Regions from separate parts of the Leucobacter chromiiresistens genome, predicted to be linked through region 1. Evidence: predicted binding sites of a transcription regulator. Region 1 holds the regulator's gene; the other holds the start of a gene.
The links. The regulator HrcA, encoded in region 1, represses chaperone genes, less so after heat shock. The targets are predictions, from matches to a motif close to TTNGCACTCGNNNNNNNCGAGTGCNAA.
Positions count from the first base shown of each region.

Region 2: groL (chaperonin GroEL) is a predicted target of HrcA. The motif match lies at 7,213-7,239, and genes of this name have one in related genera.

Region 1 is NZ_FNKB01000001.1:2,507,283-2,522,608, forward strand. Features, by position in the region: gene BLT44_RS11465 (C4-dicarboxylate transporter DctA) at 1-667, shown strand, start outside; gene BLT44_RS11470 (16S rRNA (uracil(1498)-N(3))-methyltransferase) at 642-1,418, opposite strand; gene dnaJ (molecular chaperone DnaJ) at 1,421-2,524, opposite strand; gene hrcA (heat-inducible transcriptional repressor HrcA) at 2,579-3,616, opposite strand; gene hemW (radical SAM family heme chaperone HemW) at 3,752-4,978, opposite strand; gene BLT44_RS11490 (DUF1990 domain-containing protein) at 5,027-5,893, opposite strand; gene lepA (translation elongation factor 4) at 5,890-7,743, opposite strand; gene BLT44_RS11500 (MOSC domain-containing protein) at 7,837-8,760, shown strand; gene rpsT (30S ribosomal protein S20) at 8,938-9,198, shown strand; gene holA (DNA polymerase III subunit delta) at 9,335-10,369, opposite strand; gene BLT44_RS11515 (ComEC/Rec2 family competence protein) at 10,379-12,991, opposite strand; gene BLT44_RS11520 (ComEA family DNA-binding protein) at 12,988-13,992, opposite strand; gene leuS (leucine--tRNA ligase) at 14,246-15,326, opposite strand, start outside.
Region 2 is NZ_FNKB01000001.1:77,556-92,881, reverse strand. Features, by position in the region: gene BLT44_RS00530 (HtaA domain-containing protein) at 1-2,066, shown strand, start outside; gene BLT44_RS00525 (HtaA domain-containing protein) at 2,135-3,085, shown strand; gene BLT44_RS00520 (heme/hemin ABC transporter substrate-binding protein) at 3,085-4,206, shown strand; gene BLT44_RS00515 (FecCD family ABC transporter permease) at 4,304-5,374, shown strand; gene BLT44_RS00510 (heme ABC transporter ATP-binding protein) at 5,371-6,180, shown strand; gene BLT44_RS00505 (LytR C-terminal domain-containing protein) at 6,278-7,114, shown strand; gene groL (chaperonin GroEL) at 7,311-8,933, shown strand; gene BLT44_RS15805 (DUF559 domain-containing protein) at 9,298-10,137, shown strand; gene BLT44_RS00490 (sensor histidine kinase) at 10,242-11,738, opposite strand; gene BLT44_RS00485 (response regulator transcription factor) at 11,740-12,441, opposite strand; gene BLT44_RS00480 (carbohydrate kinase family protein) at 12,563-13,471, opposite strand; gene BLT44_RS00475 (SDR family oxidoreductase) at 13,468-14,238, opposite strand; gene BLT44_RS00470 (sugar-binding transcriptional regulator) at 14,235-15,194, opposite strand.

The DNA.
Region 1 (15,326 bases):
GGGGTTCTACCTCACCTGCATCGTCTTCATCGTCGGCGTGCTCGGCACGCTGCTCTACGCGGTCACCCGCCTCAACATCTTCGCGCTCATGAAGTACCTCGGGCGCGAGTACCTGCTGATCGTCGGCACCTCCTCCTCCGAATCGGCACTGCCGCGGCTGATCGCCAAGATGGAGCACGCGGGCGTCTCGACACCCGTCGTCGGCATCACCGTACCCACGGGGTACTCGTTCAACCTCGACGGCACCGCCATCTACCTTACGATGGCCTCGCTCTTCATCGCCGCCGGCATGGGCGACCCGATGAGCATCGGCGAGCAGATCGGGCTGCTCGTCTTCATGATCATCGCCTCGAAGGGGGCCGCCGGAGTCACAGGCGCCGGGCTCGCGACTCTCGCCGGCGGACTGCAGGCCTACCGCCCGGAGCTCGTCGACGGGGTCGGCGTGATCGTGGGGATCGACCGCTTCATGTCGGAGGGGCGCGCGCTCACCAACTTCACCGGCAACGCGGTCGCGACGCTCCTGCTCGGTACATGGACGCGCCAGATCGACATCGCACGCGTGCGACGGGTGCTGCGCGGCGAGGTGCCGTTCGACGAATCGACCCTGAGCGGCGACGCTCACGGGAACGCGGCGAACGAGCTCACCACCGGGCGAACGCCGCATTGAGCACCGCGATCGCCGCGGGGCCCGCGGAGGAGGTGCGGAGCACCGTGTCCCCCAGCAGCAGCACCGCGGCCCCCGCCGCCTCCAACGCGTCGAGCTCCGCATCCGCGAACCCGCCCTCCGGCCCGACGACGAGCACCGCCTCCTGCAGCTCGTCAGTTGACGCGGCCGCGGTGCGCGCCCACTCCGACAGACGGGCGGCACCCCGCGGGTGCAGCACGATCACCGCGCGATCCTCGCACGCCGCGATGCCGCACAGCGCATCGAGCGTCGTGGGCTCCCGAATCTCGGGAACAGCGGCTCGGAGCGACTGCTTCGACGCCTCGCGGGCGATGCGCCGCCACTTCGCGAGACCCTTTGCGGTCTTCTCCTCGCCCCCGGCGCCATCCCAACGCGAGACCGAGCGGGCGGCCTGCCACGGCACGATCGCGTCGGCGCCGAACTCCGTGGCCTGCTCGACGGCGCGCTCGTCGCGATCCCCCTTCGCGAGGGCCTGCACGAGCACGACTCGGGGGCCGGGTGGTGCGGGCCGGGAGACCTCCCGATCGATGCGCACCGTGCAGCGATCCTTCTCGACCGCATCGACGACTCCCTCGCCGAGCGCTCCCGCCCCGTTGCCGATCAGGATGCGCTCCCCCACGCGCAGCCGACTCACGCGCACGGCGTGGCGGCCCTCCTCACCGCCGATCTCCACGAGCGACCCCGGAGCGAGGCCCGCGTCGTCGAGATCCTCGCGGTAGTAGAGGTTCGCCACCCTCAGCCCTGACGGAAGAAGCGATCGCGGATCTTGCCGAAGAACCCCTGATGGAACTCGCCGAGATGCGGGGCGTCGTCCTTCCGCAGCGAGGCGAGCTGCCGCACCAGATCCTTCTCGCGGTTCGACAGCTTCGTGGGCGTCGTGACCTGCACCGCGATCTTCAGATCGCCGCGCGTCGTGCTGCGCAGCCCCTGGATGCCGCGGCCGCGGATCGTGAGCATGTCGCCCGACTGCACACCGGGCTCGACCGCCACCTCGACCTCGCCGTCGAGACCGGCGAGCTTCGCCTGCGCCCCGAGGATCGCGTCGGTCATGGAGAGCTGCATCGTGCAGAGCAGATCGTTGCCGTCGCGGCTGAAGGTGTCGTGGTGCATCACCCGGAACTCGATGAACAGGTCGCCGTTCGGCCCGCCGCCCGGCCCGACCTCGCCGCCGCCGCGCATCTGCAGGCGCGTGCCCGTATCGATGCCCGAGGGCACCTCGATCGGGAAGGTGCGACGCTCGCGCACCCGGCCCTTGCCCGCGCACTCCACGCAGGGGTGCTCGATGATCGTGCCGTACCCCTGGCAGCTGCCGCACGGATGCATCGTGACGACGTTGCCGAACAGCGAGCGCACCTGACGCTGCACCTGCCCCTGGCCGCCGCACACGTCGCACGTGACCGGGTGCGTGCCCGGCTGCGTGCAGCTCCCCTGGCACACCTCGCACAGCACTGCAGTGTTCACCGATATCTCACGCTGCGTGCCGAAGATGACGTCCTCGAGCGAGACGTCGACGCGGATCATCGCGTCGTCCCCGCGCTCCGAGCGGGATCGCGGCCCGCGCTGGCCGGCGCCGCCGAAGCCCCCGCCGCCGAAGAACGTCTCGAAGATGTCGCCGAAGCCGGCGGCGCCGCCCTGCGAGCCGCCCATGTCGTACCGCTGGCGCTGCTCGGGATCGCTGAGCACGTCGTAGGCGTGCGTCACGTTCTTGAACTGATCAGCCGCCTCCTCGCTCGGATTCACATCCGGGTGCAGCTGCCGGGCGAGTCGCCGGTAGGCCTTCTTGATCTCTTCGGGGCTCGCTTCGCGGGAGACACCGAGAGTCTCGTAATGATCGGCCACGCTGTTCTGCTCCTCAGGGTCGGGGATGAAAATGATGGGCGGGGTGGGCGGACGCTACCGCTCCTCCCCCAGGAATCTATTGAGATAGCGTGCGACGGCACGCACCGTGGCGATGTTGCCCGCGTAGTCCATGCGCAGCGGGCCGAGCACGCCGAGCTTCGAGATCGCAACGCCGTCCTCGTACTTCGACGCGATGATCGAGGTCTCGGAGAGGCCGTACGCCTCGTTCTCGCGTCCGATCGACGCCGAGACCTCGCGGTCGTCGTGCGCCAGCTCGCCGAAGAGCCGGAGCAGCGTCACCTGCTCCTCGATCGCCTCGAGCACGACGGGGAGCGAACCGGCGAACTCGCCGCCCGGCCGCGACAGGTTCGCCGCACCCGCCACCGCGATCCGGTCGTTGCGGTTCGCCTGCAGCTGCCCGAGCACGACCGCGAGCACGCGCTTCACGAGTTCGGCCTCGTCGGGCTGCGACCACTGCAGCAGATCCTCGTCGAGCCGGGCCACCGCCCGCGCCGCAGACTCGACGTCGCTGCCGACCGCCGCCTCGGCGATCCGCTGGCGCAGCCCGTGCACCCACGCCTCCGTCACGCGCGACGCCGGCAGCAGGGCCACCTGCTGCTCGACTACGCCGCTTCCCAGAATGAGCACGCTGAGCACCCGATCCTCGCCGAGCGCCACGAGATCGATGTGGCGCACGACGGTGCGGCGCAGCGAGGGATACTGCGCGACCGCGACCTGATTGGTGAGCTGAGAGAGCAGGCGCACGGTGCGCGCCATCACGTCGTCGAGGTCGGAGGACTCGCCCAGGAACCGCTCGATGGCGGAGCGCTGCGCCGAGGTCAGCGGGCGGATGCGCGCGAGCGTGTCGACGTACAGGCGATAGCCCTTGTCGGTCGGCACCCGGCCCGACGAGGTGTGCGGCTGCGCGATCAGCTCGTCCTCCTCGAGCAGCGCCATGTCGTTGCGGATCGTCGCGGCGGAGACGCCGAAGCTGTGGCGCTCGACGATCGCCTTCGACCCGACGGGTTCGTTCGACGACACGTAATCGCCGACGATCGCGTGCAGCACCGCGAGGCTGCGCTCCGAAACCATCGCCCCTCCTGACCCTGGCACTCACTTGCTCCGAGTGCCAAGTCTAGCGCAGGGCGCGCGCTCTCCGGCGGTTCCCGCTCGCAGCGAACACGCCGCGGGCATCCCGTGCCCGCAGGGCGCGGACGCCCGCCCGCATCAGGCGCCGAGCAGCCGGTGCACGACGGTATCGGCGAGCAGGCGCCCCCGCAGGGTCGGCACGACGCGGCCCGCGATCGCCGCCCGCCCCTCGATGAGCCCGTCGGCGATCAACTGCGGGATCGCGCGGCGCTCACCGGCGCTCAGCACGTCGGCGGGCAGACCGTCGACGATCCTCGTCTCCAGCAGAATGCGCTCCTCGCGCCGCGACTCGTCGGTGAGCGACTCCCGCGAATGCGCCGGCGACACGCCCCGCTCGATGCGCTGCGCGTACGCGCCCGGATGCTTCACGTTCCACCAGCGCACGCCGCCCACGTGGCTGTGCGCACCGGGGCCCGCCGCCCACCAGTCCTCACCCGTCCAGTAGGCCAGGTTGTGCCGCGAACGCGTCTCCGGCGAGCGCGACCAGTTGCTGATCTCGTACCAGGAGAACCCCGCCTCCGCGAAGCGCGCATCGGCGAGCTCGTACATCTCCGCGTGCAGATCCTCGTCGGGCGCGGCGACCTCGCCGCGTCGGATCTGCGCGGCCAGCTTCGTGCCGCGCTCGATGATGAGCGCATACGCGGAGATGTGGTCGGGCTCGCACGCCAGGGCCGCGTCGATCGACCGCTCCCAGTCGCCCAGGCTCTCCCCCGGCGTTCCGTAGATGAGATCGACGCTCACCTGCAGGCCCGCATCGCGAGCCCACCGCGTGACCAGCGGCACGCGCTCGGGCGAGTGCGTGCGGTCGAGCGTCGCGAGCACGTGCGGCACCGCCGACTGCATGCCGAAGCTCACCCGGGTGAACCCCGCATCGGCCAGCGTCTGCAGGTACGCCGCGTCGACCGAGTCGGGGTTCGCCTCCGTCGTCACCTCGGCGCCGCCCGCGAGCCCCCACTCGTCGCGGATGCGGCCGAGCATGGCGGCGAGGTCGGAGGCCGGGAGCAGCGTCGGGGTGCCGCCGCCGAAGAAGACCGTCGAGGCAGGGCGCTCGGGGAGCCCCGCGTCGCGCAGCACCCGGCCGCCCAGCGCCAGCTCGCGCCCGACCTGCGCCGCGTAGTCGCCGCGCGAGGTGCCGCCGAGCTCGCTCGCGGTGTACGTGTTGAAATCGCAGTACCCGCAGCGCACGCGGCAGTAGGGCACGTGCACGTAGACGCCGAATCGGCGCCCCTCGGCCCCGATCTCCACCCCGCCCGGCAGCGAGCCGTCTTCGGGAGCGGGATCGCCGTCAGGCAGCGCGCTCGGCACGGAGCTCCCCCTCGGATGCAGCGCGGCGAGTCGCGAGTCGTCGCACGATCACGTGCGCTTGCTCGGCCGCCGCTGGTGGGTGGGGCCGGTCGCCGCGTCACCGGAATCGGCCTCTGGCTCGCCTGCGGGCGCCGCCTCGGGAGCCGGGGCCTCGTCGGGCGCTGGCTCGCGCTGCGGCGCCGGCGCTGCCGCGGGGTCCGGCTCCGGCTCGGCCGCGGGCTCGACCGCCACCGGTTGCTCGCCGGCGCTCGGCCCGAGGTCGGGGGCGGGCTGCGCACCCGGTGCGAGTGCCGCGATCCCGCGCTTCACCGCATCGAGTGCCGTGCGCACGTCGGCCCGGCCGCGCAGGCCGAGCAGACCGTTCTTCGGTGCCGCGACGAAGCCGCGCGCGACCGCCCAGACGGTGTCGTCGGCCCGGTGCTCGATGACGAAGAGCTGCTCCCCCACGGCGCCCGCCTCGTCACCGGTGCCCCAGGCGAAGCCCACGCGCCGCTCCTCGTCGACCGTGTAGACGACGAGCACGCTCCGGGGATCCTGGCCCTCCGCATGCAGCACCGCGGTGGTGCCGGCCACGATGTACGGCTCCCCGTCGGGCCCGAACTGCTCCTCGACGTCGCCCGCCGCCTCCGGCTTCCCGTCGCCGTCGAAGCTCGGGCCCACGTACTCGGATCCGGTGCCGCGCACGATGTCGGTGACGCGCACACCCGAACCGCGCTGCGCGCCCCAGGTCATGAGCAGGCTCGACGCGATCAGGAACCGGTCCTGGCCGCTGCCGAGACGCAGCTCCTCTTCATAGGGCGTCGTGCCCTCCGGCGGATACTTCACGACGTCGGGATCCTTCGAGGCGCCGACCGCGGCGTACGCGACCGGCATCTCGACGTGGCTGCTGCGCCGGGGCGGCTGATCCTGACTCATCGCTTGCCGCCCTCCTTGCCCTCCACATCACCCGAGAGTGCGGCGATGAACGCCTCCTGCGGCACTTCGACGCGGCCGACCATCTTCATGCGCTTCTTGCCCTCTTTCTGCTTCTCGAGCAGCTTGCGCTTGCGGCTGATGTCTCCGCCGTAGCACTTCGCCAGCACGTCCTTGCGGATCGCGCGGATGTTCTCGCGAGCGATCACGCGGGCGCCGATCGCCGCCTGGATGGGCACCTCGAACTGCTGGCGCGGGATGAGCTTGCGCAGGCGCTCCGTCATCATCGTGCCGTACGAGTAGGCGTTGTCGCGGTGCACGATCGCGCTGAACGCGTCGACCGCCTCGCCCTGCAGCAGGATGTCGACCTTCACGAGGTCCGCCTCCTGCTCGCCCATCGGCTCGTAGTCGAGGCTCGCGTAGCCCTGCGTGCGGCTCTTCAGGTGGTCGAAGAAGTCGAAGACGATCTCGCCGAGCGGAATGCTGTACCGCAGCTCGACGCGCTCGCCGAGGTACTCCATGCCCAGCAGCCTGCCGCGACGGCTCTGGCAGAGCTCCATGATCGCGCCGACGTAGTCCTTCGGCGCCAGAATCGCGGTCTTGACGACCGGCTCGCGCACCGAAGCGATCTTGCCGTCGGGGTACTCCGACGGGTTCGTGACCGTGATCTCGCGGCCGTCCTCGGCGGTGACCTGGTAGACGACGCTCGGCGCCGTGGCGATGAGGTCGAGGTCGAACTCGCGGCGCAGACGCTCCGAGATGATCTCGAGGTGCAGCAGCCCGAGGAACCCGCAGCGGAAGCCGAATCCGAGCGCGACCGAGGTCTCGGGCTCGTACTGCAGCGCCGCGTCCTCGAGCTTGAGCTTGTCGAGCGCCTCGCGCAGCACCGGGTAGTCGGAGCCGTCGAGCGGGTACAGGCCGGAGAACACCATCGGCTTCGGATCGGTGTAGCCCGGCAGCGCCTCCGTCGCCGGATTGCGCTTCGCGGTCACCGTGTCGCCGACCTTCGACAGGCGCACGTCCTTCACGCCCGTGATGAGGTAGCCCACCTCGCCCACGGCGAGCCCCTGCGTCGGCTGCGGCTCCGGCGCCGACACGCCGACCTCGAGCGCCTCGTGGTCGGATCCGGTCGACATCATCTGGATCTTCTCGCGCGGCGACAGCCTGCCGTCGATCATGCGTACGTACGTGACCACGCCGCGGTACGGGTCGTAGACCGAGTCGAAGATCATCGCCCGCGGCGGCGCGTCGGCGAGGCCGACCGGCGCCGGGATGCGCTCGACCACGCGATCGAGCAGCTCCTCGACCCCCGCGCCCGTCTTGCCCGACACCTTGAGGATGTCCTCGGGATCGCCGCCGATCAGGTCGGCGATCTCCCGCGAGACGCGCTCGGGATCGGCCGCGGGCAGGTCGATCTTGTTGAGCACGGGAATGATCTCGAGATCGTTCTCCATCGCGAGGTAGAGGTTCGCGAGCGTCTGGGCTTCGATGCCCTGCGCCGCGTCGACGAGCAGGATCGCTCCCTCGCACGCCGCGAGGGAGCGGGAGACCTCGTAGCTGAAGTCCACGTGGCCCGGGGTGTCGATCATGTTGAGGGCGAAGTCGCCACCAGCGACCTGCCAGTGCATGCGCACCGCCTGCGACTTGATCGTGATGCCGCGCTCGCGCTCGATGTCCATGCGGTCGAGGTACTGGGCGCGCATCTCGCGGTCGGGCACGGTGCCCGTCACCTGAAGCATGCGGTCGGCGAGGGTCGACTTGCCGTGGTCGATGTGCGCGATGATGCAGAAGTTGCGGATCTTCGCGGGGTCGGTCGACGCCGGGACTGGAGGGTTCAGGCTGCGTGGAGACATTGTCCGCAATTATCGCACGCCGCCGCGCCCCTGCGAGCAGCACGGCGACGCAAACCCGTTCCCGTGCGCCGGCGCTCCTGCGAGAATGAGCAGATGCCCCGCGTCGTCGCCCTGTATCGCCACCCCGTCAAGGGATTCACCCCCGAGCCCTGCGACCGGATCACGGTGCAGCGCGACGGCCGCATCGTCGGCGACCGCGTGCTCGCATTCCGGTTCGCCGATGCGGCGCTCCCCGAGCAGCGGGACGGCCTCGACTACTGGCCGAAGGCGCGCGGCCTCGCGCTGCAGGATTTCCCGGCGCTCGCCGCGCTGCGCCTCGCATACGACGCGGCCGAGCACCGCGTCACCATCTTCCGCGACGGCGCCGTCTGGGCGTCGGAAGCGCTCGACGACGCGGGCCGGAGGCACCTCGCCGACGCCGTCGCCGAGTTCGTGCTCGGCACCCCCGAGGGCAGGCGTCTGCAGCGCCCCGGGCGACTCCCCCTCGAACTCGTCGGGGACGGCGCGCACGCGCGCTTCCAGGATCGCGAACAGGGATACGTGTCGCTGCACGGCCGAGCGAGCGTACTCGCGCTCAGCGCAGTCATCGAGCGGCCGGCCGGCGACGAGCGGCCCGCCGGCGTCGATGCGGTCGCGTCCGACTCCACCCACGGCCTCGCCCCGGGGGCCCTGCTCGACGACCGTCGCTTCCGCTCGAACATCGTGATCGACGGCGTCGACGCCTGGGAGGAGCTCGACTGGAGCGGACGTGTGCGCATCGGCGAGCTCGAGTTCCGCGTCGCCGAGCCGATCGTGCGCTGCCTCGCGACGCATGCGAACCCCGAGACCGGCGAACGCGATGCCCGGGTGCTCACCACGCTCACCCAGCGCGTCGGACAGTCGGAGCCGACCCTCGGCACCCTGCTGCTGCCCGCCGCTCTGCCGGCGCCGGTGCGCGCGGGCACCGAGCAGGGAAGCGCGCCGTGGGGCGACATCGGCGTCGGCGACACGGTCGAGCTGCTGGACGCGGCGACGTGAGCGTCGCTCCCCCTCCCGCCGGCGCACACGCAAGGCGGGGGCACTGGGAACCGCACGTCGGTTCTGCTAGACTCGGGTCTTGGCTTGCGTGTGGTTTTTCACCACACCACCCGTAAGGTGCCCTCTCTCACCGTGCGGAAACAAACCGTCAACCGGATCTAAAGGACACATCTCAACGTGGCAAACATCAAGTCGCAGATCAAGCGCATCAAGACCAACCGCAAGGCGACTGAGCGCAACAAGGCGTACAAGAGCGAGCTCCGCACCGTGGTGCGCGCGGCACGCGAGGCGATCGCTTCGGGCGACAAGTCGGCTGCCGAGGCGAAGCTGAAGGTCGCCGGCCGCAAGCTCGACAAGGCCGCCTCGAAGGGCGTCATCCACAAGAACCAGGCTGCGAACCGCAAGTCGAAGCTCGCCGCACAGGCGGCAGCGCTCTAACTCGCGCTCGCGTACGAAAGAGGCCCCGCTTCGGCGGGGCCTCTTTCGTTTCCCCGGGGACGGCGTGCGCTCGCCCGGAGCCCTCGCTGCAGACCGCGGGTCGGGCGTCGCGCCCGATCGCCGGTGCCGCGACGGGTTAGGCGATCCGCCCGCGCTTGGCGACGAACAGCAGGTACTTCTCGAGCGCGTACTCGGGGTCGCGGCTGCCGCCCTTCAGCATCCACTCGGTGTCCGCTGCGAGGTCGATCGCGCGCGCGAGATCCTCCTCCCGCCACCCGCGCACCTCTCGCAGTGCCCGATCGACCTGCCAGGGGGCCATGCCGAGCTCCTTCGCGAGCTGACCGCCCGATCCGCCGGCGCCGTAGACGCGCGCCATCGCGCGCACCTTCATGTTGAGCGCCGCGAGCATCGGAATCGGGTCGGTGCCCGTCGCGAAGGCCTGGCGCAGCAGCACGAGCGCGTCGGCCGCGCGCCCCGCCGTCGCGGCGTCTGCAACCCGGAACGCGTTCGTCTCGACCCGACCCTCGGTCGCGCGCGACACCTGATCCTCGGAGATGCGGGTGCCGACATCGGAGACGAGCTGACCGATGGCCCCGGCGAGCTCGCCGATGCCGCCCGAGTAGGCCGCGGCGAGCTGGCGCGCGGCTCCGGGCGTCGCTTGAGCGCCCAGGCGTCGGAACTCGGCCTGCACGAACGCAAGTCGATCCTGGTCTTTCTTCACTTCGGCGCAGACGACCTCGATGCCGCCGCCGGCTCCGCCGCGGACGAGGTCGAGCAGTACCTTGCCGCGCTGCCCGCCGGCGTGTCGCAGCACGAGCGTCGTGCCGTCGGCGGGCTCGGCGACGTAGCGCTTCGTGTCTTCGAGGAACGCATCGGAGCACTTCTCGACCCCGTCGACGCGGATCAGCCGGGGCTCGGCGAACAGCGATGGGCTCGCGATGGTGAACAGCTCGCCCGCCGTGTATGCGGCGGCATCGACATCGTGGACCTCGAGGTCGGCATTCGTCTCGCTCAGCGCGGTGCGGATCGCCTGGCCCGCTCGGTCGGCGAGGAAGCTCTCGGGGCCCGAGACGAGCACGACCGGGGCGGGGCGGGCCTCGCTCCAATCGACCTGGGGAATCTTCGTCTTCGCAGACGCCGCGCGGGGAGCTGCCTTCCGTGCCTGTGCCACTCCCCCAGACTACCCGTCGTGCGTCGCGACACTCGACGCGCGCTGCGTGCGGGGTGCCGGGGGTTCGGGCGCGCCCGGCATGCGGCGCCCCATACCGCGCGCCATACCCGGTGCGTCGCGTTCGACCCACAGGTCGAGTGCGCCGGGAGCGCCGCCGACCGCGACCGACCCCATCAGGTCCGTGCGCAGCACCGTGGTCTGGAGGCGCGCGAGCTCATTCGTCACCATCGGCGCGGGGTGCCCGTACGAGTTCTCGGCACCGACCGAGATGAGCGCGACCTCGGCCGATGCGCGGGTGAACAGGAGCGGGTCGTGATCCGCGGACCCGTGGTGCGCGACCTTGAGCACGTCGACGTCGAGGTCTGCGCCGGAGCGCTGCAGCGCCCGCTGCTCGTCCTCGCCCGTGTCGGCGAGCATGAGCACCGAAGTCTCGCCGGCCTGCACGCGCAGCACGAGGCTCGCACTGTTGGTATCTGCAGGCACGGCGCCCGGCGCGGGGGCGAGTACTTCCCAGACGAGATCGCCGAGCGCTTCGCGCGTGCCCGACGCACCGATGCGAGTGGGCACGCCCGCTGCACTGAGTTGCTCGAGCACCGGTCGGGCGTCGCCGTCTTCGCGGTTGCTCGGGGCGACGATTGCGCGCTCCGCCCGGTCCACGACTGCTCCCAGTGCTCCCACGTGGTCCCGGTCGTCATGGGTGAGCACGAGAAGCGCGATGCGCTGCACGCCGAAACGCTCGAGGCACGACGTCAGCCGCTCGGGGTCATCTCCGGTGTCGACGAGCATGACCCGCTCGGGGGCGTTCGCATCGCGCAGCAGCAGCGCGTCGCCCTGGCCGACGTCGCACGCGACGACGTTCCAGTCGCGCGGGGCGGTGAGACGGATGGTGGTCGGCACGATCAGCGTCGGGCCGAGGAAGACCCCGACCGATCCGCACAGCAGCGCCGCCACCCACACCGTCACTGGTCGCGGACGGGGGCGCGTGCGACCCCACGGCACGCGCCCGCTCGTGATGGGGGGAATCGTGTCGTGCTCGCCTGCGACCCGCCCCCGGCAATCCACCTCGGCCCGATCACGCCCCTCGCCGAAGCGCCGGTCGAGCAGCCCCCACGCGATGAGCACCGCCCCCTCCACGAGAGCGAGCAGCAGCGCCCCGCCCCAGCCGCCGGGCCACTGCCAGCGCGCGCCGGGCAGGGATGACGTGACCTCTGCGGTGGCGGCGATCCACCCGGCGGGAAGACCGGACAGATGGACGAGCACCGTGCCTGCCGATGGAACGAGCTGGGCCGCGAGCATGGCGAGCAGCCCCAGCCCCGTGCCCCAGGGTGCGGCCGGCGCCGCGAGCACGTTCGCGATGAGCCCGGCGGCGGGAAACCCGGGCTGCACGAGCAGCAGCAGCGGCCCGCAGGCGCATTGCGCTGCGATGGCGACTGCGATCGGTGTTCTCAGCCAGGCAGGGCCCGGTGCGATCCGCCCCAGGGCCGCGGCGATGCCCGGGGTCCAGAGCAGTATGCCGGCGGTGGCGGCGACGGAGAGCGCGAAACCGGGTTGCAGCGCCTGCCACGGATCGCTCATGAGCAGCGCGAAGGTCGCGATGCCGAGGCCGGGAAGTGCGACTGCCCGCTTCCCTCCGAACGATGAGGCGAGCACGACCGCGGCCATTACGGCGGCGCGCTGCAGGCTCGGATCGGGGCCCACGACGATCACGAAGCCGGCCAGTCCGAGCGCAGCGGCACTCAGTCGGGCTCGACGAGGAATGCGCAGCCACCCGGCGAGCGTCGTGATCGCGGCGATCACGAGCGCGCAGTTCGCCCCGGAGACGGCGGTGAGGTGCGTGAGCGAGCTGACCTGCATCTGCTGTTCGAGGCGCTCCGGCAGCAGCGACGTGTCTCCCACGGCGAGGCCCGGCACGAGCTCTGCTCCCGGCACCGACTGCGCGGCCGCTCGCAGGTCGGCGCGCATGTGCGCAGCGACCCCCGTGAGCGCCGCCCGGAGCGTGCGCCACGGTCCCGGCGACTCCGGCTCCTCGCCCGCCGCGAATGCGGTGACCCGAACGCCGTACTGCGCCGACGACCCGTGATCGAGTTCGGCGAGCGCGCCTTCCACGCGGAGCGCGGTGCCGGGGCCCCATGTCTCAAGTGGGCCCGCTTGACGGCCGGGTGCTGATTCGTCGCCGGGCAGCGCGTCATCGTCGAACCAGAGCACGACGGGCAGGGAGCCGCGCGCCGAGCGCGCCGCGGCGGGCACCCACGCCGACGGTCCGCCATCGGAGCTCGCCGCTGCCGCTTTCGGGAAGCCGCGCAGCTCGACGTCGAGCGCAGTATGCTGCCCGCTCGATGCGACCTCCGCGAACCCGGCGTCGGCTCGCACCGCCTCGAGCCCGTCGATTCGAGCCCCGAGCAGTACGATCATCGCGCACGCGATCGCCGCGTACGGCAGCAGCACCGCGCCGCAGCGGGAGTGCCGTGCGACGACGGCGACGATTCCCAGGACGAAAGCCGTGATTCCGAGCCATCGCCCGGCTCCCGGGTGCACCACGGCGGCAGCGACGAGGCCCCAGGCGAGGAGCGCGGGTGCGAGCAGACGGCCGCTGCCGGGCGCAGATGTCGATGCGCGGGTCACGGAGTCACGAGTTCTCTGAGCCCGTCGAGCGTCTTGGCGCCGATACCGGGAACGTCGAGCAGCTGATCCACCGACGTGAAACCGCCGTTCGCGTCGCGCCAGTCGATGATCCGCTGCGCGAGCGCCGGCCCGATGCGCGGCAGCGTGTCGAGTTCGTCGACCGTCGCGGCGTTCAGTGCGACCTTGCCACCTGCACCTGCGCCTGCGCCTGCAGCGCCACCGGCGCTGGCCGCACCCGACCGATTCTCCGCGTGCTCGCCGTTCGCGGCGAGCGAGGGGTCGGCCCGCCAGGTTTCGGCGAGGGCCGCGTCGGGCACCACCACCTGTTCGCCGTCCGTCGCCGTTCGCGCCAGGTTCACGGCGTCGAGCACCGCGGCTTCGGTCGCGCCTCCCGCGGCCTTGATCGCATCGGCGACCCGCGCCCCCGCCTCGAGCTCCACGACGCCCGGGGCGCGCACCTCCCCGACGACGTGCACTTGCACCGTCGAGTCCAGAGCTCCGGTGTCGCCTGAGCCGGCGCCCGACTGGTCCGCGGCCGCCGAGGCCCCTCCGCCGGTCGCCCCGGCGCCGGTCGCAGCAGTCTCCCCCGCCGCGTCGGCGTCTGCTCCGGGTTCGACAGCCGACCCTGCCGCCGACGCCGGGTCGGCTGCTGCCGCTGCGTCGACGCCGTGCCCGCGCGCCAGGGTGATGCCGATCGCGATCGCAACAGCCACGGCGAACACGAGCAGCCCCGCCATCGCGGGTGCCGCGATGCCGCGGCGAAGCCATTCCCCGATGCCCGTGCGCGGCGCCCACTCCAGCGACGGGGCGCCGCGCCCACCAGGAGGGTCGCTCGTGCGCCAGTGCCCACTCGAGAGAACGGACTCGCTGGTGAGGATGGGCCGCGTGCGGGTCGCGCCGTCGCCCTCACCCGCGCGGCTCTCGACGCCCGCGCGGGTCTCTTCGCCCGCGGGGCTCACGGCTCCCGCGGCGGCGCTCTCTGGTGCTTCGTGCTTGCGCATGCGCCCACGGTAGAGCGCTGATCGGCGCGCACGGCCGGTCTCGAACCGACTGTGGAGAACCGAAGATCCTCGGCGCTCGCCGCTCCGATGTGAGCGGCGAGCGCGGACCACGGAGGCGCCCGCCGCCGCTCGAGCGAGCGGGGTCGTTTTCGGAGCGTGTCGGGCATGCGACACGCTCCGAAAGTGACCCCGCTCGCGCAGGAGGCGCAGGAGGCGGCGACGCAGCCGACGCCCGGCGGCCGCAGCCGCCGGGCTAGGCGGCGGGCTTCGTGGCGATGCTGACGATCTTCGGCACGCGCACGATCACGTTCACGATCTGCCGATCGCCGATCGCCCGCTGCACCGCGGCCGACGTGCGGGCGGCCGCCTCGGCATCCGCCTCCGACACGGACGCCGGGAGGGTGAGGCGATCCCGCACCTTGCCGTCGACCTGCACGACCATCGTCACCTCGTCCTCGACCAGCAGCGACTCATCGGCCTTCGGCCACTCCACGAGGGCGACGCTGGGCTCGTACCCGAGCTTCGCCCACATGTCCTCCGCGGCGTACGGCGCGAACAGCGACAGGATGACCGCGATCGCCTCCGCCGACTCGCGCACGGCGGGGTCGGCGACACCGGCGCCCGAGTCGATCGCCTTGCGGGTCACGTTCACCTGCTCCATGAGCCGCGCGACGACGACGTTGAACTTGTACGCCTCGACGAGCCCCGGCGCGTCGGCGAGGAGGCGATGGGTGGCGCGGCGCAGCGCGGTGTCGCCATCGGCGAACGAGACGCCGCGGGCGGCGCCCGACCCCTGCACGTCGTCGGCGATCCGCCACGCCCGCGCGAGGAACTTCGCGGAACCCTGCACCGACACGTCGGCCCAGTCGATGTCGTCCTCGGGCGGGCCGGCGAACGCGAGGGTCACGCGCAGGGCATCGGCGCCGTGCGCCTTCAGCTCGCTCGCGAACTCGACGAGATTGCCCTTCGACTTCGACATCTTCGCGCCGTCCTGCAGCACCATGCCCTGGTTGAGGAGCGCGGTGAACGGCTCGTCGAACTCGAGGTAGCCGAGGTCGTGCAGCACCTTCGTGATGAACCGCGAGTAGAGGAGGTGCAGAATGGCGTGCTCGACGCCGCCCGCGTACTGGTCGATCGGGCCCCACGCGTTGACGGCCGCGGGATCGAACGCCTGCGTCGCATCGTTCGACGACAGGAATCGCAGGTAGTACCAGGAGCTGTCGACGAACGTGTCCATCGTGTCGGGGTCGCGCGTCCAGGTGTCGCCCGTCTCGGGGTCGACCACGGTCGCCCACTCCGTCGCTGCGCCCAGCGGCGAGGCGCCCTTCGGCTTG
Region 2 (15,326 bases), 2.4 Mb from region 1:
AAGGGTCCTCCGCAACGATGACGGCGGACGGGCTGCAAGCCTTCGGCGGGTTCTACGACGAGTCCACCGCAGCACTCGATCCCATCACGTTCTCGGCGCAGGTGATCGCGCAGCCGGGCGAGCCGGAGGTGCCGGCCCCGGCGAACACGACGACCGCACTGACGGCGAAGGCCACCTCTCCCAATGTGGGAGCGAACGTCGAGCTGTCGGCGAGGGTCGCACCCGCGGGCGCCTCCGGTTCGGTGCAGTTCACGCAGAACGGCAAGAACCTCGGCGAGGCAGTGCCCGTTGCGAATGGATCTGCCGCAACGACGGCTCGGCCGACGGAGCCCGGCGCGTACACCTACGGTGCGGTGTTCACGCCGAGCGACCCGAAGGCGTTCCGCGGCTCGCAGGCGACTCCGCAGCAGGTCGACCTCGCCGACCCGAAAGACGCGGGCACGCTCCAATGGGGCGTGAAGAAGTCGTTCCGCGAGTACGTGCTCGGGCCGATCGCGAAGGGCAAGATCGTAGCTGAGGACGGCGCGAAGCAGGCGGCGAACAACGGCGTCTTCACCTTCCCGCAGTCGTCGACGACGCACTGGAACGGCACCTCGGGCACCGTGCAGTACGCGGGCAAGGTCAAGTTCTCCGGGCATCACGGCCAGATGGACGTCGACCTGCTCAATCCGGCCATCGTCGTGCAGAACGCGAAGAGCGCGGAGGTGCGCATTCCGCTCAACGGCAAGACCGTGACGCTCGCGCAGATCGACCTGACCCAGGCGAAGCGCGAGACGCTGCGGGGCGGGGCCGTGAAGTTCACACGGGCCACCACGAAGCTCGCGAAGGCCGGCGCGGAGCAGTTCTTCGTGAACGGCACCGGCACCGGGCCGGTCGGCACCTTCTACGAGGTGGGCACGGCCCTCGACGACATCACCTTCGTCATCGGCTCCGACAGCGGCGTGAAGCCCGCGGCGCCCACCGACCCGGCGTCGAAGCCGAAGCCGACGACTGCGCCCGAGAAGCCCGCGGCTCCGGCGTCGACGCAGGGCGCTGCGGCCGGATCCCTCGTCTGGAGCGTGTCGAACGCCTTCGCGGCGTACACCACCTGCACGAACAAGGAGGCGTTCGGCTACCAGCACTGCGCGAAGGGCAGCGTCGAGACGAACGGCGTGGGCGCCGGATACCTGTTCCCGCAGGCCGTGAGCTCGAGCTGGGATCGCGCGAGCCAGACCGGCACGGTCGCCTACAGCGGCTCCGTCGCCTTCACGGGCTACGGCATGACGATGTACAACGTCGCGAACCCGTCGATCACGGTGACGGGCCCGACGAGCGCCACGCTCAGCACGGGCAACTCGACGTCGTTCGGTTCGGGCACCTACCAGCTGGACCTCGCGAGTGGCAGCAAGTCGGTCGGCGCGAACGGCGAGGTCACGTGGAGCAACGTGCCCGTGCTCGGCTCGTTGAGCAGCGGCGGCGCGGGCGGCAGCGGCAGCCAGTCGATCGGGCTCGACCCGCTCACCTTCACCGTGGGCGCGGAGTCGCGGGTGAGCTACGGCGCCACCGCCGCCGGGAACGACAAGAAGCAGTACACCGCCGCCGCGACGCCGCCCGCCACGACCGGCGTGACGGTGCTCACCGATGCCGACAAGATCAAGCCGGGCGGCCGCATCGAGATCGAGGCCTCCGGGTTCGACCCCGACGACGAGGGCGTGCTGATCGTGCTGTACTCCGATCCGATCGTGCTCGACGACGAGGCGACCGCCGACGAGAACGGGGTCGTGCGCTGGTCGGGCACGCTGCCCGATGACGTCAGCGGCGAGCACACGATCACCATTCAGGGCAGCTCGAACGCGGGCGCCGTGATCGACATCGTCGAGCCGAAGGCGAAGAAGTCGGCGAAGTCGGCCGATGTCGAGACGCGCACCCTCGCCGACGGCGTCGCGCAGGATCGCGTCACCGCTGCGGGGCTCGCCCCTGCGGCGGGCATGGCGCTCTGGGAGTGGTGGGCGAGCGCTGCAGGGCTCGTCGCCATCGCCGCCTGCATGACGCTGCTCACCATCCGCCAGCGACGCTCCGCGGGGTGACGCGGCCCCGAAACCGCTCCGCCGATCCGCCATCCCAATTCCACGCACGCCCACCAGGAGGCCCCCACGTGAACCCCCGACTCCGCCGCCCCGGCTCCCTCATCGCGGGCGCCGCGATCCTCGGCGGCCTGCTGCTCGCCCCCACCGCGGCGCAGGCCCACCCGCTGCGCGCCGAGGTCGAGGCGGGCGCCTGCGAGGTCACCGGCGGCGACCTGTCGTGGGGTGTGAAGGAGAGCTTCCGCGCGTACATCAGCGGCAGCATCGCGAAGGGCTCGTGGGAGACGGCGGACGGCGCGTCGTACGAGACACCTGAGTTCTCCTGGAGCGGCGCGACCGGCAGCATCGACCCCGAGTCGGGGGTCGGCAGCGTCTCGTTCACGGGCAGCGTGCACTTCACCGGTCACGACGGGGTGCTCGATCTGACGCTCGCGAACCCCACGATCGAGTTCGAGGGCGGCGGCAAGGCGGCGCTGCTGCTCGACGCGCGGAGCACCGACATGGAGGGCGCGGTCGCGGTCGACGCGACCCAGGAGTGGGTCGGCGATGTCGTGGCGCCGGATCAGCTCCCCATCGCCGACGACGCGCTCATCGCTGACGATCTGCCGTCCACCCTCACGAACTCGGGAGCGAAGGCCTTCGCCGGGTTCTACGAGGCGGGCGAGGATCTCGATCCGATCTCGCTCGATCTTCAGTTCGCGAGCTGCGCCGACTCCGGCGCCGCCGCGGCCGAGCCCGCCCCCGAGGAGGGCGACGACGCCCCGGTCGCCCCCGCGCCCGAGTCGTCCGACACGGCCGCGACCGCGGCGGCGCCCGCGTCGATCCCGTGGCTGCCGATCATCATCGGCGGGATCGCGATCCTCGTGATCGGGGTCACGGGCGGCATGCTGCTCGCCGGGCGCACGCGCAAGCCGCGCAGCGGGCCCGCCCCGGCCGCCGAGTCGGCGCAGGACCCGGCCCAGGATCCGGCGCCGGAGACCGACCCGCGCGCGAACGACCGCCTCTTCGGGGAGGACCGGTGATGCGGCGCAGGATCGCGGCCGGCCTCGCGACGCTCCTCGCGGGATCGCTGCTGCTCGTCGGCTGCGCCGCGCCGTCATCCTCCGGCGACGCAGACGCAGACGGCGCAGCCTCGGCCCCGGCCTCGACCGAGCCGCTCGCAGACCTCGACACCCTCGACGATCCGAAGGCCTACGAGGGGCCGTCGACGGCGGTGCTGCAGCACACAGAGATCGAGCCCGTCGCGGAGAACCCCGCGCAGACGCTCCCCGCGACCGTCCCCTCGTACGCCGTCGACGGCTCGAGCACCGATGTGACGATCGAGCGCACCGACAAGGTCGTCGCGGCCGACCTCGGCGGCAACATCTCCGTGACGGTCGCCGGGCTCGGCTTCGCCGACAGCCTCGTGGGCGTCGACCAGTCGACCACCCTCGAGAGCCTCGCAGACCTGCCCCGCGTCACGAGCGGCGGCCACACGGTGAACGCCGAGGCGATCATCGACCTGCACCCCGACGTCGTCATCACCGACGGATCGGTCGGCCCGCGAGACGTCGTCGAGCAGCTGCAGGACGTCGGCATCACCGTCGTCTTCGTGCAGAACGACCCGTCGTTCGCCGGCGCCGAGGCGCTCGCGCGGCAGATCGCCGCGATCTACGGCAGCCCCGAGGCGGGCGAGCAGCTCGCCGAGCGCATCGCGGGCGAGGTCGAGGCGAAGATCGCGGAGATCGCCGCCATCGCGCCGCAGGCGGAGGATGAGAAGCTGCGCATCGCCTTCGTCTACCTGCGCGGTTCGGCCGGCGTGTACTACCTCTTCGGGAAGGAATCGGGCGCCGATCAGCTCATCGAGGCCGTCGGCGGCATCGACGTCGCCACGGAGATGGGCTGGGACGGGATGAAGCCGATGACCGACGAGGCCCTCGTGAAGGCGAACCCCGACCTGATCCTCGTCATGTCGCACGGCATCGAGTCGGTCGGCGGCGTCGACGGGCTGCTCGAGGAGAAGCCCGCGATCGCGGTCACCACCGCGGGCGAGCACCGCCGCTTCGTCGACATGGAGGACGGCACGGTGCTCTCGTTCGGCCCCCGATCCGCCGAGATCCTCGACGCGCTCGCGCGAGCCGTCTACGCGCCCGAGAGCCGCTAGCGGGCACCGCCCGAGCCGGGCGACGCCGGTAGACTGGGGGTTCGCGCCCGCCCGGATCCGGTCGCGAACGGCACCCCTCAGCCAGAGAGAGCACCACGTGACGCACCTCGTATCGAGCACCGCCGGTCGCCGCAGCGCGAGCCGCGGCGCCATCGTCATCACCGCAGCGGTGATCCTCATGGTCGTCGGCATCCTCCTCTCCGCCGGACTCGGCCAGCTCTCCATCGGACCAGCCGAAGTGGTGGGATCGGTGCTGCGGAGGATGGGCATCGACAACGCGTGGGCGCCCGCCGATGAGCTTATGGACCGCACGCTCTGGCAGATCCGATTCCCGCGCGTCGTCATGTCGCTGCTCGTCGGCGCCGCCCTCGCCGTCGCCGGTGCCGTGATGCAGGCGATCTTCGGCAACCCGCTCGCCGAACCCGGCGTCGTCGGCGTCTCCTCGGGAGCCGCGCTCGGCGCCTCGGCGTCCATCACGCTCGGCATCACCGCATTCGGCGGCTGGACCGTCGCGATCTTCGCGTTCCTCGGGGGCCTCGCGGCGACGTTCGTCGTGTACCTCACCGCGCGCGCCCAGGGCAGAACCGAGATCGTCACGCTGCTGCTCACCGGCGTCGCCATCAACGCGTTCGCGGGGGCGGGTCTCGCGCTCTTCACGTTCATCGGCGACACCGCCAGCCGCGAGCAGATCGTGTTCTGGCAGCTGGGATCGCTCAACGGCTCGCGCTGGAACGAGGCCGGCATCGTGGCGATCGTCTCCGCGGCGGCCGCCGTCGTCGCGATCCTGTTCGCCCAGCAGTACGACCTGCTCTCCCTCGGCGACCGCACCGCGTCGCACCTCGGCGTGCGCGTCGAGCGGCTGCGCATCGTGTCGATCGTGGTCGTCGCCCTGCTCACCGGCGTCGGCGTCGCGTTCGTCGGGGTGATCTCGTTCGTCGGCCTCGTCGTGCCGCACCTCATGCGCATGATCCTCGGGCCCGCCCACCGGCTCCTGCTGATCTGCTCGCTGCTCGGAGGCGCCGTGCTGCTGATCTACGCGGATCTGCTCGCCCGCACGCTCGTCGACGGGGCGGATCTGCCGATCGGCATGCTCACCTCGCTCGTCGGCGGCCCCTTCTTCTTCTGGCTGATCAGACGCAACCGACGCCGATCGGGGGGCTGGGCATGAGCGCCGCGAACGAACCGGCGACGGAGCGCGGCGCCGTCGCCCAGCGGGTCGCCGGCGTTGGCTTCCACGTCGGCTCGGTGCCGATCCTCGCGGAAGTGACGATGGACGTGCGCTACGGCGAGGTGCTCGCGCTCGTGGGGCCGAACGGCGCGGGCAAGTCGACGCTCCTCAGTGTGCTCTCCGGCGACGTCGAGCCGACCAGCGGCACCGTCGAACTCGCCGGGCGCGACCTCGCCGAGTGGCGCGCCCGCGACCTGGCCCGCGCGCGGGCCGTGCTGCTGCAGGCCAACCAGGTCGCGTTCTCGTTCACCGCGCAGCAGGTCATCGACATGGGGCGCGCCCCGTGGATCGGCACCCCCGAAGCGGACGACGACGAGCGGGCCATCCGCGAGGCCACCGCCGCCGCCGACGTCGGCCACCTCACCCAGCGCGGCTTCCCCCACCTCTCGGGCGGCGAGAAGGCGCGCGTGTCGCTCGCGCGGGTGCTCGCCCAGGAGACCCGGGTGGTGCTGCTCGACGAACCGACGGCCGCGCTCGATCTCAAGCACCAGGAGGCGGTGCTGCAGATCGCCCGCGGGCTGGCCGAGCAGGGGCGCGCGGTGATCATCGTGCTGCACGACCTGTCGCTCGCCGGCGCGTACGCCGACGAGATCGCGATCCTCGCACACGGTGCGCTCGTCGCCCGCGGAGCGCCGGGGGAGGTGCTCACCGAGAGCCGCATCGCCGAGGTCTACGGGGCGGCGGTGCGCGTGCTGCCCGACCCCGATACGGGGCGGCCGATCGTGATCCCGAGACGCGCACTCTGACGCTGTCACCCTTCTGGCAGGCGGGCCGCTGTAGGGTGTCAGTATCTCGCAGTGCGCGAGTTCGGCTCGATACCAGCGACATCTGAAGGGGCACCGCGTGACGCGACCGACTGACGACGAGGTCAAGCACTCCGCTGCCCGGCAGTCGTACCCGGAGGATCGCTTCGATCGCCTGCAGCAGTCCGGCCGCGTCGGCGCCCACCGCGTCACCGCGCGCCCCCGCTACATCTGGCAGTACCTCATCGCCGGCCTCCTCGGGTTCGCGGTGCTCACGACCATCGGCATCCTCGTGGTGCAGAACACCGGCGGATCGGGCAAGCTGCCGCTCACGTCGTCGGGCACCTCCTCGGGATCGGCGCAGCCGAGCGTGACAGCCGAGCTCGACCCCGAGGCGACCATCGCGATCCTCAACGGAACGCCCACCGAGAACCTCGCCGCCGCGCTCGACCAGATCGTGACCAGCGAGGAGTGGGGCAAGATCCAGTTCTCGGGAAGCGCGGCGACCACCGACGTCGACATCTCGGCGGTCTTCTACTCGAACCCCGACGACGAGGCGGCGGCGGCCGGCCTCGCCGAGAAGCTCGGCGGCGTGTCGACCTACACCTCCGACGAGTACGCGGAGTACGACGTGCGTCTCGTCGTGCTGCTCGGGGCGGACTACTCGGGCCCGGGGCTCGAGGAGGCGGCGCAGATGACCGAGGGCAGCGCCGACAATGCGACCGACGCCGACGCCGACGCCGACGCGGAGGCCGACGGCGAGGAGGCCCCGGCGCGGGAGACGAACCCCGACACGGGTCTCGAGATCAACCCGGAGACCGGCCTCGACATCGATCCCGCGACCGGCTGGGACATCGATCCCGCAACCGGATTCCCCATCGACCCCGCAACCGGCGCTCCGACCGACCCCGCGGTGGGCGGCTCCGTCTCCGGGTGACGGGGCGCGCACGAACCCGTCACCGCCCGTTCCCCGCGTGTTCGCTGCGCGCGAGCAGACACGCTTGCACTCGACGTGGCAGAGTGCCAAAATGAGACTTAGCAGTCGATCCGACTGAGTGCTAACCATCCGTGCGGGGGCGTCACGCGTCGGCACGGTGCTCACCACATCGAACACCTCCGGAGGGGCGAAATACATGGCAAAGATCATTGCGTTTGACGAGGAAGCGCGTCGCGGGCTCGAGCGGGGCCTGAACACGCTCGCCGACGCCGTCAAGGTGACGCTCGGGCCGCGCGGCCGCAACGTCGTGCTGGAGAAGAAGTGGGGCGCCCCCACCATCACCAACGACGGCGTCTCCATCGCCAAGGAGATCGAACTCGACGATCCGTACGAGAAGATCGGCGCCGAGCTCGTCAAGGAGGTCGCGAAGAAGACCGACGACGTCGCAGGCGACGGCACCACCACCGCCACCGTGCTCGCCCAGGCGCTCGTGCGCGAGGGCCTCCGCAACGTGTCGGCCGGCAGCGACCCCATCGCGATCAAGAAGGGCATCGAGAAGGCCGTCGCAGCTGTCTCGGCGAAGCTTCTCGACAACGCCCAGGAGATCGAGACCACCGACCAGATCGCCGCGACCGCGTCCATCTCGGCGGCCGACGAGCAGATCGGTCAGCTGATCGCCGAGGCCATCGACAAGGTCGGCAAGGAGGGCGTCGTCACCGTCGAGGAGTCGAACACCTTCGGCACCGAGCTCGAGCTGACCGAGGGCATGCGCTTCGACAAGGGCTACCTGTCGGCGTACTTCGTCACCGACACCGATCGCCAGGAGGCGGTCTTCGAGGATCCCTACATCCTCATCGTCAACAGCAAGGTCTCGAACATCAAGGACCTGCTCCCCGTCGTCGATCCGGTGATCCAGTCGGGCAAGCAGCTCCTCATCCTCGCGGAGGACGTCGAGGGCGAAGCGCTCGCTACCCTCGTGCTCAACAAGATCCGCGGCATCTTCAAGTCGGCAGCCGTCAAGGCTCCGGGCTTCGGCGATCGCCGCAAGGCCATGCTGCAGGACATCGCGATCCTCACCGGCGGCCAGGTCATCTCCGAGGAGGTCGGCCTCAAGCTCGAGAACGCGACGCTCGACATGCTCGGCACGGCGCGCAAGGTCATCATCACCAAGGATGAGACGACCATCGTGCAGGGCGGCGGCGACGACGAGGCCATCCAGGGCCGCGTCACGCAGATCCGCCGCGAGATCGAGAACACCGACAGCGACTACGATCGCGAGAAGCTGCAGGAGCGCCTCGCGAAGCTCGCCGGCGGCGTCGCCGTCATCAAGGCCGGCGCTGCGACCGAGGTCGAGCTGAAGGAGCGCAAGCACCGCATCGAAGACGCCGTGCGCAACGCGAAGGCCGCCGTCGACGAGGGCGTGCTGCCCGGTGGCGGCGTCGCCCTCATCCAGGCCGGCAAGGACGTCTTCGACGCGCTCGAGCTCTCGGGCGACGAGGCCGTCGGCGCGAAGATCGTGCAGACCGCGATCGAGGCTCCGCTGCGCCAGATCGCGCTCAACGCGGGCCTCGAGCCCGGCGTCGTCGCGGACCGCGTCGCGAACCTCCCGATCGGCCACGGTCTGAACGCCGCGACCGGCGAGTACGGCGACCTCGTCGCGCAGGGCATCCTCGACCCGGCGAAGGTCACCCGCTCGGCGCTGCAGAACGCCGCGTCGATCGCAGGTCTCTTCCTCACCACCGAGGCCGTCGTCGCCGACAAGCCGGAGCCGGCTTCCGCCGCTCCCGCCGGCGACCCGACCGGTGGCATGGACTTCTAAGTCCCGCTGCTTGCAGGGGTCGCGCCTTCGGGCGCGGCCCCTGTTCGCGTTTTCGGGCGCCTGTTGCCGCGCGGGTGCTCTGCGGGGGGTCTGCTCAGCGGGCGGCGCTCGCGTGCGCTTCATGCAGGAGATCCGGCTGCCAGCGGATGCATTTCCTCCTCAGGCCCTGCATCGGGCCGGATCCACTGCATGAGCGCGAAGAGGTGCGGCCGCGATGCGAGGATCGCGGTGCGTGGGGAGGATCGGTGGGCAGTGGTGCCGCAAGATCCGCTCACAGACCTCGACCGCCGGTCGGTCCGTTGCGTTGTTCACAGATGGGCTTCTCGCAGGGGAGATCGCTGCTCTCAGCGACCACGATGGAGCTATGAGCATGCGAGCAGAACTTCATCGGGCGGGCGGTCTGCTGCGATCGACCGATCTCATGCAGCGCGGGTATTCTGCGCACGCCATCGCCTCCGCCTGCGCAGCGGGAGCGGTCATGCGGCCGGCGCGCGGCTGGATCGCGCTGCCGGATGCGGATCGGGAGCTCGTGCTCGCCGCGCAGCGCGGCATGGTGGTGACGTGTGTGACGCTCGCGCGCAGACGTGACCTGTGGGTGCGTCGTTCCGGCGGGCTCCACCTCGCGACGCGGTCGCCGAAGCAGCACGCGCCCCGCGGGCCGCATCGGGTGCACTGGGGCGGGGCCGTCGTCCGACGCGAGCCGTTCGCGATCATCGACTCGATCGAGAACGCGCTCAATTACGTCGCCACCTGTCAGCCGCCGGATGAGGCTCTCGCGATCTGGGAGTCCGCACTGCACAGCGGGCTCGTCTCCCGCCCTGCGCTCGCCCGGCTCCCCTTCCGGGGAGCCGCACGGCGACTCCTGGAGCGATGCAGTCCGCACTCCGGGTCAGGAGTGGAGACGTATGTGCTGCAGCGACTGCGGCGGCTGCGCCTGCACGACGTTCCACAGGCGATCGTCAGGGGGCGCCCAGTCGACTTCCTCATCGAACGATGCGTGATTCTGGAAGTCGACGGCGCGACGCACACCGGGCGACAACGCGATCGCGACAATCTCAACGACGCGATCGAAGCCCTCGACGGGTACTTCTGCATTCGAGTCTCGTATCGACAGGTCTTCGAGGACTGGCCGGAGGTGCAGCGGCTCGTGATGATGGCCGTCGCGCAGGCGCAGCTCGCGGGAGGCCCGGGCGGCCGCGCATGACGGCCGTGCAGTGGATCCTGCGTCGAGCGGGTGCATTGCGGGCACGAAGCTCCGCTCGCGACAGGATCCACTGCCGGAGCGCGGCCCCAGCGCGCGGCAGCGGCTCAGGGGAGGCGGGGGACCGGGACCGTGTCGTCCGAGGCCTCCGCACTCGGCAGGTCCACGCGGAACGTGGCGCCCCCGCCCGGCGTCTCGTGCACGCTCACCGACCCGCCGTGCGCGTCGACGATCGACTTGACGATCGCGAGGCCGAGCCCCGAGCCGCCGGTCTCGCGGTTGCGGGAGGTGTCCGCGCGCCAGAAGCGGCCGAAGATCTTGTCGCGGATCTGCTCGGGCACGCCCTCCCCGTGGTCGACGATCTCGAAGCGCGCGAACGGCTTCGCGCCGGGCTCGGGGGTCGGGTGCGACACGACGAGCTCGATCGGCCCGCCATCAGGGGTGTGCCGCATGGCGTTGCCCAGCAGGTTCGTCATGAGCTGCCGCACCTTGTGCTCGTCGCCGATCACCGTCGGCTCCGCCGGATCGGTGACGACGGTCACCTCACGATCCGGGGCCTGCGCCCGCGCATCGAGCGCGGCGTCGGTGGCGAGCTGATTCAGGGGGAGTGCGGCGAGCGCCAGCGGGCGGCGCTCGTCGAGACGTGCGAGCGCGAGCAGATCCTCGACGAGCGAGGTCATGCGGATCGCCTCCTTCTCGATGCGCTCCATCGCCTGGGCGACGTTCTCCTCCTCCTGCAGCGCCCCCATGCGGTACAGCTCCGCGTAGCCGCGCACCGACACCAGGGGAGTGCGCAGCTCGTGGCTGGCGTCGCCGATGAAGCGCCGCATCCGCTCGATCGTGCGCGATTGGTCCTCGAGCGAGCCATCGAGCCGATCGAGCATGATGTTGAGCGACTGGCCGAGGTGCCCGACCTCGGTATGCGGGCTCGAGATCATGATGCGCTTCGAGTAGTCGCCGCGCGCGATCTCGAGCGCGGTGCGCTCGACCTCCGCCAGCGGCAGGAACGTGGCCGTGACGAGCAGGCGGGTGAGCGCGGCCCCGAGCAGGATCACCGCGATGCCGAACCCGGTGAAGATGATGATGTACTGCGCGACCGTCTGCGTCACCGGAGCGGTCGAGGAGGCGATGAGCAGCGTGCCGGCCGCCTGCCCCTCCTGATAGATCGGCTTGACGATCGCGTTCCACTTCACGCCATCAGCGGAACGCAGCCCGATGAGCGCCGACTGGTACTCCGACATCACCGAGTCGAGGGTGATGCCCGTCACTGCGGGCAGCGTCTTCCGATCCTGATCTCGCGTGTTGTCGCGGATCACATTGCCATCGGCGTCGAGCAGCGCCACGTAGTACCCGCTCGGCGCCTGCGTGATGTCTTCAGGGGTGAGCCCGTTGAAGTTGGCGTAGGGGCGCAGCGCCGGGGTCGGGTTCTCGCGCAGCCGCTCGAGCGCCTGAGTCTGATTCGACGTCAGCATCGGCTGCAGCACCGCGAGCGTGCCGACGCCCGCCACGATGAGCCCGAGGAAGAGGATGAAGACCGTGACGCCCGTGATCTTCGCCCGCAGCGAGACGTCGGCCCAACGCTCCGACCAGTTGGGCCGAGCCACGCTACTTGACTTCGGTCTTCAGCATGTAGCCGAAGCCGCGCTTCGTCTGGATCAGCGACTCCTCGGTCAGCGGATCGAGCTTGCGCCGCAGGTACGAGATGTACGACTCCACGATGCCGGCGTCGCCGTTGAAGTCGTACTCCCAGACGTGATCGAGGATCTGGGCCTTCGAGAGCACCCGGTTCGCGTTCTGCATGAGATAGCGCAGCAGCTTGAACTCCGTGGGGGAGAGCTCGACCGAGGCCCCCTGCACGGTCACCTCGTGCGTGTCCTGATCCATCGTGATCGGGCCGACGCTGAGCACCGAGTCCTCGTCCTCCTGGATGGTGCGCCGCAGCACCGCCTTGATGCGGGCGATGATCTCGTCGAGGCTGAACGGCTTCGTCACGTAGTCGTCGCCGCCGACGGTGAGGCCCTCGACCTTGTCCTCCGTGTCGTCCTTCGCCGTGAGGAAGATGATCGGGGCCGTGTACCCGGCTGAGCGCAGCCGCTTCGTGACGCTGAAACCGTTCATGTCGGGCAGCATGACGTCGAGCACGATGAGATCGGGCTCCTCCTCGAGCACCGCCGAGATGGTCTGCGCGCCGTTGCCGACCGCGCGAACGCCGAACCCGGCGAAGCGCAGACTCGTGCTGAGCAGCTCGCGGATGCTGGGCTCGTCATCGACGATGAGAATCCTGGGTCCTTTTGGCTGAGTGTTCATGATCCCAGTCTCTGATTGTTTGCTATGAAGTGGCTGGAAATGGAGCCGCCACCCAGCGAGACCTGCCGACGGCGCGACAGGCACCGCCGCGCACCGCCGAGCCCGGCGCGCACCGCCGAGCTCAGGCACCCCCGGCGAGCTCGCGCGTCCACGGCGGATTCGCGCCGGCCCGAGAAGCCGTGACGGCGGCGGCCCGCACCGCGAAGCGCAGCGCGCCCTCGACGTGCGCCGCATCGAGCGGGCGCCCGTCGAGCAGGGCGTCGCCGAGCGGCCCGTCGAGCACCGCGGCGAGCAGCGCCGCCATGAACGAGTCCCCGGCGCCGACCGTGTCGACGACGGTCACGCGTTCGGCGGGCACGTCGAGGCGCTCGCCGCCGAAGCGCGCGCTGCAGCCCGCGCCGCCGCGAGTCACGACGGCGAGCGGAGCGCCGAGGGCGAGCAGGCGCGCCAGTACGTCGTCGGGGTCCGTCTCGGGGTAGAGCCAGGCGGCGTCCTCGTCGCTCAGCTTCACGATGTGACTGCGGGCGGCGAGGCGCTCGACCCGGTCGAGCGTCGCGCCGTGATCCTGCATGAGATCGGGCCGGATGTTCGGGTCGTAGCTGCGCAGGCGGGCGCCGGGATCGTCGAAGGCGTCGGCCACGGCTGCGGCGCCGGGGGCGAGCACGGCCCCGAGCGAGCCGGCGTGCACCAGGTCGATGCCGTCGAGCGGCATGCGCGGCAGCTCGGAGTCGAGCACGAAGCGGTACCGGGCCTGCCCCGTCGCATCGAGCGAGACCTCGGCCCGCGACGTCTCGGCCCCGGCGACGGGCTTGGCGAACGCGACCGACGAAGCGGCGAGGTGCTGCGCGATGCGGTCGCCGTGCGCGTCGTCGCCGAACCGCGCGGCGAGGGTCGTGTCGACGCCGAGGCGGCTGAGCCCGACCGCGACGTTGAGCGGCGAGCCGCCGGGGAACGCGGTGCCGTCGATCACATCGACGAGGGCCTCCCCGAAGACCAGGGCTCGCGGCGCCGCGCTCCGTGCGTGCTTCACAGCGCCGTGTACCCGCCGTCGATGACGATCGACTGGGCGGTGAGGTAGGCGGAGGCGTCGGAGGCGAGGAAGGCCACGAGGCCGTGCAGGTCGGCGGGGTCGCCCATGCGCCCGAGCGGGATGCGCGAGGTCCACTCGGCGGCGAGCTCGGGGTTGCTCTCGGTGAACTGCTTGGTCATGTCGGAGAGGAAGTAGCCGGGGGCGATGGCGTTGACCCGGATGCCGGCGCCCGCCCACTCGACGGCGAGCGACCGGGTGAGGTGGTCGACGGCGGCCTTCGAAGTGTTGTACGCGGTCTGCTGCTGGGGCACGTTGATGATCTTCGCCGACATCGACGAGACGAGGATCGCGGATCCGCCGAGCTGCGCGGCGAGCAGCCGCCGCGCGAACTCCTGGGCCACGAAGAAGGTGCCGTCGACGTTGATCGCCTGGAGGCGGCGCCACTGCACGGGGTCGATGTCGACCGCGGCCTCGAGCAGCGTGATGCCGGCTGCGGTGAGCAGCACGCGCGGGGTGCCGAGTGCGGCGTCGATCCGGTCGAACGCTGCCGAGATCTGCTCGGGGTCGGTGACGTCGGTGGGGATGCCGATCGCCCGCACGCCGAAGCGTTCGGCGAGCCGCTCGGCGGTGGCCTCCACGTCGGGCAGCACGTCGAGCAGCGCGACGTCGACGCCCTGGCCGGCGAGGGCCTCGGCGAGCGAGAGGCCGAGGCCCCGCCCGCCGCCGGTCACGACGGCTGCGCGCCCCTGCAGATCTTCGAACTTCATGTATCGCTCCTTCGGTGCGGGTCGGTGCGGGAGGCGTCGGCGAGCAGCGCCTGGGCGGTGCCCGCGTCGCACGCGAGCGAGTGGATGAGCCCGCTGCGCAGTGCGGCGCGCACCGCGACGAACTTGAGCGGCCCGCCGGCGACGGCGAGCACGTGCGGAACGCCGCGGAGTCTGGCGGCGTCGATGCCGACGCTCCGCCCCACAGCATTCTCGACCACGGCGCCGTCGATGTCGAGCAGCACGGCGCCGAGGTCGGCGCGCACGCCCGCGTCGAGCAGGGATTCGCGGATCCCGAGCTGCCCGGCGAGCATCGACACCTGCGAGTCCTCGGGGTTCCAGCTGCCGATGCCGACGACCGCGGTGGTCACCTCCGCGAAGCGGGAGAACGTCTCGCGGGCGGCGGGCTCGTCGCGCAGCAGCGCGGCCGTCTCGTCGCTGCGGGTGAGCAGGGGTGCGAGCAGCGCGTGGGGCACGCCGCCGGACACGCGGGCGGCGTGGCGCACGAGTTCCACGCCGCTCTCCTGCAGGCCCGCGGCGACCCCTTCGAGCTGCACGACGTCGACCGGGGGCAGCGCGTCGAACGCCATGACCATCTGCCGCAGGGTGCGGCCGGCCGCGAGGCCGAGTACCTCGCCCGGCGTCATCACCTCTTCGACGAGGCGGGCGGCCGCGGCGCCGAGGCGCTGCTTCAGCGTGTCCTCCGCCCCGCTGGGCGCGTGTACAACAATTGCGTGTCGAAGTCGGAAGGCCTCGCGCAACTGAGCGGAGAGGGCGAGGTCGAGGTCGTCGGGGGAGGCGATCTCGAAGCGTACGATGCCGCGCTCTCTGGCCTGCTCGAGCAGGCGGGCGACGGCGAACCTCGAAATGCCGAGTTCATCTGCGATTTCGATGCGCGAGAGACCGTCGAGGTAGTGTCGGGTGGCGACGAGGGCCATGCGGCGTTCGGCTTCGCTCATGGGGCTCCTCCATCGGATTGGCACAGTGCGACAGACAGACTGTAGCATCGCTCAAATGTGCGGGCGTGTTTCTCAGATGTTACAAGTCGTGGTAAAAACCTATACGGGCCTCGATCGAAGCGCCCACATGCC